4 regions of the Paenibacillus sp. FSL R7-0128 genome follow, and region 2 is predicted to be linked to each of the others. Evidence: riboswitches for the same ligand, from Rfam matches in the RefSeq annotation. Region 2 holds a riboswitch; each other region holds the start of a gene.
What was found. A riboswitch is a leader RNA that binds a small molecule or an ion and turns the genes downstream of it on or off. The one in region 2 is predicted to bind cyclic di-GMP.

Region 1 (2,202 bases), 4.6 Mb from region 2:
AAAGTAGGCATCGAATATGAAGCTGCCGGGCCTGCGGACATTGAACCATTTCACAGCATTGAACCCGTGGCTGCCGTCATCTACAAACACGCTGCTGTTGTAAGGAATCAAGTCGCTCATCGTGCTCATTACCGAAGCCAGAGAGAGCCCCGCCAGCACGGGCAACTCGTCATTGTAAGCATTGGAGATTGTGATTTCATGCTTGGTGACCGTAGAGGGGTCCAGCTTCTGAAGATACAGTGCCAGGTTGTCCCTTAAGTCCCCGCCGACAGCGATGGTGGATGAGGACAGTATTTTGCCGACAAAGGTTGGATCTACATCGAACTGGATCAGCTGCGGCGGATGATTCTCCGGCTTCAGGTTGCAGATGGTCATGTCGCTCAGGCGGGAGCCCAGAACAATGAACAGGTCGCTGTTGTTCAGCAATTCATCGCCGTGCGAGGAGCCGCCAACGCCGACAGGACCGTGGTAGAGCGGGTGATCATGAGCTATTGCACCTTTGCCGCCTGGAGAGGTGACTACAGGAATGTTGAAGGTTTCGGCCAGCTGAACCAGTTCCTGATGGGCACCTGAGCGGTTGACGCCTTTACCGGCAATGATCAGCGGCCTAGCGGATTGATTAATCGCCGAGATGACCCGGTCATAGTTCTGATAACTGACTAGTCCCTCGCGTTCCGGCAGAACAATCCGGCATTCCGCGAGCCGCTCTGTCTGCACATCAAACGGAATGCAGAGATGGACCGGACCTTTTTGGTCACCGAGGGCGATGGATAGGGCATGGTTGAAAATCGTGCTGAAGTGATCGCCGCGTTCAACGAGCTTGCTGAAGAGGGTGGCCGGCCGGAACATATCCGCCAAATCAGCCAGGTAGGAAGTGGAATCCTGACATTGGGGAATGCCCAGCTCCTTGATGGACTGATGTCCGGTGATGAAGAGGACGGGAAGATTATTGGCCTTGGCATGCGCTGCTGCGGTGAGTAGATTCGTTCCGCCCGGACCGGAGGTGCCGAAGGCTACCCCGAGACTGCCGGTCTTCAGAGCATAACCGCCGGCGGCGAAGCCGGAGCTGGATTCGTGCCGGCCGGGGATGAACTCTATACCGTAGTCAACCATTTTCAAAGCGATGGGGCAAATAGACTTACCTATGATTCCAAAAGAATGAGTGACTCCCAGATTGTGTAATGCTTCCGCCATATAATCTGCAACTGTCTTCAGAACATCCACCCCGCAAGTTGTTATTTGTATACGTCAGCAATAGAAAACCTGTACTCACCATTGGAGCACAGGTCTGTTGCACGAATCACCATAATCAAACGCGAAACCTAAGGCGTTCACAGTTTTTCAGCAACCTGGCTGTCATGATCCCACTTCAGAAATGAGACTGTAGATCCATGGCTTTGCGTCATTCCCTTTCGGTGAATTTTGCCGGTATGCGGTTATAAATGAATTTGTGGAGAATTTTCCTTTACAATATATTCCTTGCTCCGCTTTTGTCAATAACCCCTGTGAGAAGAAACTCGGAATTTGACGAATATTCAGGAGTGGAAATGGCTAAATATTTGGATTTTCAAACTTTTGAAAATGGTTGTCCCTGGAAGACTAAAGTCTTAAAATGCAAATGGCCGTTTAGGTTGATTAATGTGGGAAGTGAGCACAAAGCCTCATTACATTCCTGATTTACTGCAAAACATTAAGAATTCACTAGATATACAGCATTACAAATTTCGGTGATAGGACTTAAGTAATAGTGATGTAAGATGTTAGCTTATAGACAAGCTATGACAATAGAACGACTATAGTAAAGAAGTGCAAAGCACGGTTTTTACCGTTATGCACAATTTCAACAATTTGTGAATATTACATAACAATCTTTGTTTTGCCCAAAAAAAGAGACACCTCCCGCAGAAAATTCCGCAGGCGTGTCTCTTTGTGCTGAGGTTAAAATTTGAAAATATGAATCGTTTTTTGCAGGTTGAAGACCGCGGAGGTCATCTTCTCTGTCTCCTCAGCTACGGATTGAAGAGCATGAATCTGTTCGTTCATCGCTGCGGATACCTCTTCCGTCCCTGCGGCGGTCTCCTGGGTGATGGCTGAGATATTCTCGATCGCCCCGGAGATCTTGAGCGCGCTCTCCAGCATAAGGTCACTCTCTGCAGAGAAGGAGGCAATCTGCTCGGTTATGTATTGGACACTATGCACAAT
Region 2 (2,202 bases):
ATAGATTCCGCCTGGCTGTTGAGCCAGCGCAGCTCGCGTTCATCATGCACATGCCCGAATTCATAAGCAATGGTCTGTGTATAGGCCTGGCGCATTCTGTGGACGGCATCCATTGCGGTATGCACATCCGCAGGGGCATTATCCCAGATCAGCGAAGCGGGCAGGGCATTAAGATCCTCGCGGGTAAGCTCGTAGGTCTCCAGCTCCAGCCATTTGGCCATCGGGTTCGTGCTGCGCTCCAGCGGGTCAATGTCTGCGGCCATATGGCCATATATTCGAATATTGGCGATCAGCTTCGAGGCCTTGACAGCCTTCTTGAGCCACTCGGCATCTGCTGATACGGCAGGCCTTGGAGCCCTCTCGGCATCGGGTGCCAGTGGAGGGGGGCCGGATACGGTGAAGAGATCGCGGTAATGCTGTTCAACAGAAGAGGGGTCCTTGACAAATTGCTCATATCTTTCTTGGATGTAGCCCAGGTTGGGGCCGTAGTATTTGCTCCATACTGTGTCGTTATAGGGCTCTTTGACTGCCATGAATAGGTCCTCCTAACGGATAAACTCCACGCGAGGCATCCAGTGTGCCACTTGGCGGAGCTGCAAATGTTTGCGGTTTCATTCTCATCCTATTGTGCTACTTTCCGGCGGGGTAATCAATTCATACTTTCGGTCAATCCGTTCGCAATTTGGCATGATTCATTACAGTATTCATACGGAACTATCATAAATAGAAAAAACTCATATAACAGCCCGTTATACATACAAATGGGTAATTGTCTCTATACGATGTTGCGTGCAGCGGCAAGTCGGGGCGGATGGGGTTCCCTTTAGTATATTTAAACTATTAGCTAGTGTTTGAACTTGGAACTGGAAATATTTATACAAGCCGCTGGCAATTTCAGCTAAGTTTCCTCACATTTTTTCATAAAAAAATTCCAGAAAACGACACACTAATCGCACATGATCTTGTATAATGTTATTGCGGAGAACGGTTTCATCGATTCTTGCCAGATCCTTTCATGATGGAAAGGGTCCAGTAAAAGGTAAACCTGCCGAAAGACAGGGGCACAAAGTCTCGGATCTAAAGTAGAAATACTACAAAGTAGCAATACTACTATGATGGCCGGACTGCCTGGGGACGCGAAAATTCTAGGAGGAGATTTCTTGGATATGTCCAACCAGGGGAATGACGAGCTGCAGGCAGTAGATCTGGATTTAGAATGGGTGCACTTGCTGATGTCTGCCAAGCAGGCGGGGATCGCGGCGGAGGATATCCGCCGGTTTCTAAGTGAGAAGGCGCTCCAGGCGATGTAAGGCGGTCATCATTGTTCGGATACATACAGAAAAGGCACAGCGTCCGGTACGCTGTGCCTTTTCTGTATGCCGCTTGAAAGGCTGCCTTCGCCGAAGGCGGCCTCCCTGCCGTGCGGAGTCTTCCCTGTGGCATATAATGCTCGTCTAGTTGTCCTTTTGTTCCATGCGCCATTTCTGGTAATCGAGGAATTCCTTGAATTCGCGTTTGCTTATACCGGAGGCCATGGCCTCCTGAACAAGCCGGAACCATTCCCCGTCCAGAGCCTGTTCTTCCGTCTCTGCCAGTCCGCCATACAACAGTGCATGAATGGATACCTGAAGCGCGTCAGCGATTTTTTCGATGAATTGAATGGAGGGGTTGGATTGAATGTTCCGTTCCACATTACTGAGGTATGATTTCGCCACATCAGCCTTATCGGCAAGCTCGGATAACGAATAGCCCTTCTCCAGTCGGAGTTTGTGGATGCGGCTTCCCATAGTATCTGACACGATTACAACGCCCTCCGTACTTTTTTTGGTGAAAAATAAGAAGTGATATGCTTCGCGCTATACATTCTCCTTATCTTTCTCGTTGAAACGGTACCGCCCGTTCAAAGGCCGGCAAAGCCGTTTTCTCTTGTCAGTATAACAAAAATCCGCAAAACGGACAAAAATCCTTGAACCCGGCAGCGGGGAAAAAGAAACGGCATACCCGGCCCGGATGGGGGAGGATATGCCGTCTTGATGGATTGCTGAAACGCTGCCTTCCTAATAAAAGGACGGCAAAGCCATTTTCACTTGTATAGGCTGGCCCCTGATCTACTTGGCTTCTCCCACTCCTTGAAGAGCATCGAAGGTCCAGTTCAGAGCTAAGCCGTCACCCTGGAAAATGTTCTGATCGAGCGTGTTGTCT
Region 3 (2,202 bases), 7.0 Mb from region 2:
CCCGCCGGTCCTTCGGAGCCGATCTCGGCCCCGATCTGGCGGCTGCGCCACCGCTTGTTCGCCGGCAGATCCGACAGATCCGGCTTATGCCCCTCGCGGGTATGGATCACGGTGAAGCCTTCGATGTCCCGGATACGGGCCAGCAGCCGCTGAATGGGCTGGATCGCCCTCGCTGTTAATGAGAGGTCATAACCCATTCTCTCGACGTAACCGCCCTTGCCGCAAAAATCCGTCTGCATGTCGATAATCATCAGCGCTGTCTTCGCCGGGTCCACAGCCCCGTCATAAGGCCAGATGTAAGGTGTTGCTGCAATCTGCATGGTTTATGCTCCTCTCCTGATGTCGCTATCTCTATTAATGTCATATTAGTTAACATTAATTCGTGTTTCCTTGGTATGAGTTAGATTATATTACAATGAATTTGCGATGTCTTCGGTTTTATTACGAAATAATACACTGAATGTTTGTGTTTATTTACATAGTTAACATACACATAACATTAACACTCGCAAAACCGCTTATTAAAAAAGAACACTCCGAGTCTTACCAAGCCCAGGGTGTCCCAACAGTTGAATGCTCATACTTTCCTCCCCCTGCCTCTTCCATAAGCTGTAAGCGCTGGGAAACCAGTTTTTTTGTCGAAATAGAGCTGCATATTTCGAGTTTTTTGATAAATAGGCATAATATAGTTGAAAAATAGCTCTTTAAGTACTAGAATTAAGCTTGTTTGCAGAAGTTAATGACGCGTAAGAACTATTTATGACTCTTTTTGTCGATTACAGTCGACCATAACTCCCACCTCTACAGGATGTATATCATTGATCTATTTCTAAAGGCAAACTCCCCGAAAGGGCAGGACGCAAAGCTATGGGCCTAAGAACGCCGGAATCTGCGTTTACGGTTGCCAGGCTGCCAATAGAGACCACTTAAGCCAGCTGTTCCGGAGGGAAAGCCTCCCAGGCTTGATGATGTTCTTTTTCTGTACGAATTGCCATTGATCATACGAAAAAGTGAGGTTACAACCATGCCGCAGCAGGATATCGAACCAAGCCGATATGAATTCGTAGAGTCCCTGATGCTCGAACGTAAAGGTCTCCTGGATTCATTCTCTGTGGAGGGCCGAGCTTCTGACGGGACAACTGGAGATAAGAATGGAATTATCCTCGTGCAGGACAACCAGATATTCATTACTCCCCCGCTCCCCGGAGGTGCTCCCGCCCGCATTTCTGCGGTCCACCCTGTTGTCCTGAAGATCAACTGGAAGACCGTTACAGAGCCAACCGAGGTGACCAGAGCGGATTATATCACTTGGGAGATCTGTGAGAAGCCGCAATATGAAATTACCGTATCGCCTGACAAGCTCAAGGTCCACTTCACTTTATACCGTGCAGAGAAGTACGCCTGGAATCTGGTCAACTGCCCCGCCGCCTTCGAAGCGGTCGTCCGTGCCCAGCCCAATCCGGCGATGCTACTGTCCACGCTCACCATAGAACAGATTATCGCCTCACTGGACAACCGTTTTATTCTGCGCAACCTGAACATTCCCGCCCTGTACGCGGAGCTTACGAACCCTACATATCTCCCCGTATGCATCGCTGAAGGCAGAGCCCCGCTGCCCGGCAAGGAAGCCCGGCTGGAATTCCTGCTGCCTGAGCATACACTTGAGGGGAACCGGATGCTTCAGGGACAGGGAGCCCGGGGTCAGAAGCCTGCGGAACCCTTGGAGTATCTCCGTTTCCCGGGAGCCCCCTTTGCCTTTGCAGGCGAAGTCTTCGCCCGCAAGCTGCCGCCGGAAGAAGGCATTCCCGGCCTCGACACAGACGGAAGGGTCCTGCCCCCTCCCCCGCCGCAGGATATCTACTTTGCTGCCGGTAATCATGCCAAGCTCCTTCCCTGTGGTAATATCGTAGCCCGGCACACCGGCAGGCCCCGTATCTGCGGAGGAAGCGGCAGCGTCCGGATATGTGACTTCCCTCCGGTCAGTCTTCTGGCCAGAGAGATGACAGATCCTGCGGGCGATGTTATGTTCGCAGGTGACATCATTGTACCGGGAGATCTGGAAGGACCTGTACGAATTGAAGCCCTCGGGAATGTGTACGTCTATGGCGATATCCGCCAATCTACAATTATAGCCACCGGCAGTATTTACGTTAGCGGCCAGGTCACCGGCAGCGGCCTGTACGCCGGACACGCCGGGGTAAT
Region 4 (2,202 bases), 730 kb from region 2:
CCAAGCAAGCCATTCTGGGCAGGCTTACTGTCCGTATCACCGGAGGTTGGGACCGGCTTCGGAATCGGCGCAACGGTTGGTGTTGCAGTCGGCGTTGGTGTTACAGTCGGCGTTGGTGTTGGTGTTGCAGTCGGCGTTGGTGTCGGTGTTGCAGTCGGCGTTGGTGTTGGTGTTGCAGTCGGCGTTGCGGTAGGCGTTGCCGTTGGCTTAGGAGCCGCCGCCGGAGCAGACCAGGCCTTATATTGGTCACGGGTCAGTGTGTAGCTGTCATTCATGAAATTCTTGATCGTAGCCGTGCTGTTATTCTCATAGAGCATCTTGCCCCAGTTCATCATGAACACGTAATTCTGCTGGGTCAGCTTCAGCTTCGAGATGTTCGGCATTTCGCCGTTCTCGCCGATGCCGATCGGTTTGCCGCCAGCCAGGCTGGTCAGATCATCATGATATTTATTCGAGTAGTCGTTATTATATATATCTGCTGCCAGCACATCCACTCTGTCCGCGCCCGGATAGGTCCGTGCATAGGGATCAGAGTTGGCATTCGGCGCATTCGGGTTCCATACCCAAATCAGATTATTTAACTGATGAACGTTCACGAACCGGTCATACATAATATTCCATAGTGCAGTGAAGTTGTCTTTCTTGCCCCACCAGAACCAGCCGCCGTTCATTTCATGGTACGGTCTCCAGAGGATCGGAACCTTAGCATCCCGCAGACTTTTCAGAGAGACAGCTACTTTATCCAGATCAGTGATTAGAGCATTATACTCTGGCGTGCCGGGGGTTACGTATTTGTTAAATTGCGCCTGAGTAATTGGCTTCTGCACATTGGACCATTCGTACTTGGTGCCCGGCAGACTCTGGTGGAAGGTCATGGCGACAATGCCGCCCGCTCTGGACCAGTTCGTTGCACTCCAGACGATATTTTTGCGTTGTGCAGCTACTCCGCTCTCGCTCTGTCCACCGATTGCTCCAAGCTCATACCCATGCAGTGCGGCGTATTGTCCGCTTGTTCCCTTCAGCTTGTTGCTCAGCTCATCCGGACTTTCGAAATAGTCATGCTGCCCTGTAATGATTCCGTTCCCGGAGATCTCATAGAGACTGTTCAGCAGCTTGACCGCCTCGGCTGAGGCATTAGGGTTCACGGGCGCTCCTGTAGAGGAAGCAGCCTTGACAGTGGACGGGGCGATTCCCAGTCCCACGGGTACAGCAGACAATACCACGGCCAGCGACAGCACAGCGCAGAGCAAACGAGACTTACGGTAAGTTTTCACAATATTCTCTTCCTTTCGGTAGCCAGGCTGCCACTCTTGCGAAGGCCCTATAGCTTTGCGTCCCTATCTTTCGATTAGGTTTGCCATTGTCGTTTTGGAAGGATCAATCCCTCTTACCGTAAGTATCGTCGATATGCAAATTTAATGTAGAGTAAAAACAAATTTTGTCTGAAAAATAGTTCTAAATGCCTGATTAAAAATTGTAACAATTGGTTAAATAGATAAGTTAGACCTACGAAATGAACTGATGTAGAGCGATATCCTCCCAGTCCAGAGTAATACGGATATTGTCCTCCTCTACCAGCTCAGACCCTGTCTGCACCTCAATGAACTCCACATCGGTAAGAGCAAGAATGGCATGCTTGGTCCCTTCCGGTATCCGCACCACATCTCCCGCCTTCACCTTATGCATCTTCTCATTGATGACAATGCTGGCTTCCCCGCTGACGAAGGTCCAGATTTCACTGCGTTTGTGATGCAGCTGGTAGCTGATATTTTTGCCCTCATTGATGAAAATCCGCTTGGTCAGCACCTCGTTGCCCTCATCATATTTCACATAATCGATCACCTTGTAGTGGCCCCAGCGGCGTTCCTCGTACATCGGTCTTTGTTCAAAAGTCTTCAGCACTTCCTTGATCCGCGGACTCTCGGCCTTGTGTGTCACCAGAATGCCGTCCGGGCTGGCGGCGATAATCAGATCCTTCGCCCCGATTACCGTGATTGGAATATCCAGCTCGTTAATGAGGCAGGTGCCTTCGGAGTCAGCGGTGATAAAGCCTTTGCCGACATGGTTACTGGTCATTTCCTCGGTCAGCGTATTCCAGGTGCCCAGGTCTTTCCAGAATCCGGCGTAAGGCTGCACGACGATGTTCTCTTCTTTCTCCACCACTTCGTAATCGAAGCTAATCGAGGACAGCAGCTTATACTG

Region 1: another riboswitch for cyclic di-GMP. It lies ahead of NST26_RS20925 (thiamine pyrophosphate-binding protein); the one in region 2 lies ahead of NST26_RS01365 (anti-repressor SinI family protein).
Region 3: another riboswitch for cyclic di-GMP. It lies ahead of NST26_RS31390 (flagellar assembly protein A); the one in region 2 lies ahead of NST26_RS01365 (anti-repressor SinI family protein).
Region 4: another riboswitch for cyclic di-GMP. It lies ahead of NST26_RS04370 (PA14 domain-containing protein); the one in region 2 lies ahead of NST26_RS01365 (anti-repressor SinI family protein).

The regions. Positions count from the first base shown of each region.
Region 1 is NZ_JBBOCD010000001.1:4,946,095-4,948,296, reverse strand. Features, by position in the region: gene NST26_RS20925 (thiamine pyrophosphate-binding protein) at 1-1,194, opposite strand, end outside; cyclic di-GMP riboswitch class I at 1,341-1,437, opposite strand; gene NST26_RS20920 (methyl-accepting chemotaxis protein) at 1,939-2,202, opposite strand, start outside.
Region 2 is NZ_JBBOCD010000001.1:327,514-329,715, forward strand. Features, by position in the region: gene NST26_RS01360 (2-oxoglutarate dehydrogenase E1 component) at 1-533, opposite strand, end outside; cyclic di-GMP riboswitch class I at 1,029-1,132, shown strand; gene NST26_RS01365 (anti-repressor SinI family protein) at 1,167-1,310, shown strand; gene NST26_RS01370 (helix-turn-helix domain-containing protein) at 1,455-1,787, opposite strand; gene NST26_RS01375 (TasA family protein) at 2,109-2,202, opposite strand, start outside.
Region 3 is NZ_JBBOCD010000001.1:7,333,602-7,335,803, forward strand. Features, by position in the region: gene biuH (biuret amidohydrolase) at 1-320, opposite strand, end outside; cyclic di-GMP riboswitch class I at 825-917, shown strand; gene NST26_RS31390 (flagellar assembly protein A) at 1,025-2,202, shown strand, end outside.
Region 4 is NZ_JBBOCD010000001.1:1,057,716-1,059,917, reverse strand. Features, by position in the region: gene NST26_RS04370 (PA14 domain-containing protein) at 1-1,274, opposite strand, end outside; cyclic di-GMP riboswitch class I at 1,289-1,369, opposite strand; gene NST26_RS04365 (sugar phosphate nucleotidyltransferase) at 1,507-2,202, opposite strand, start outside.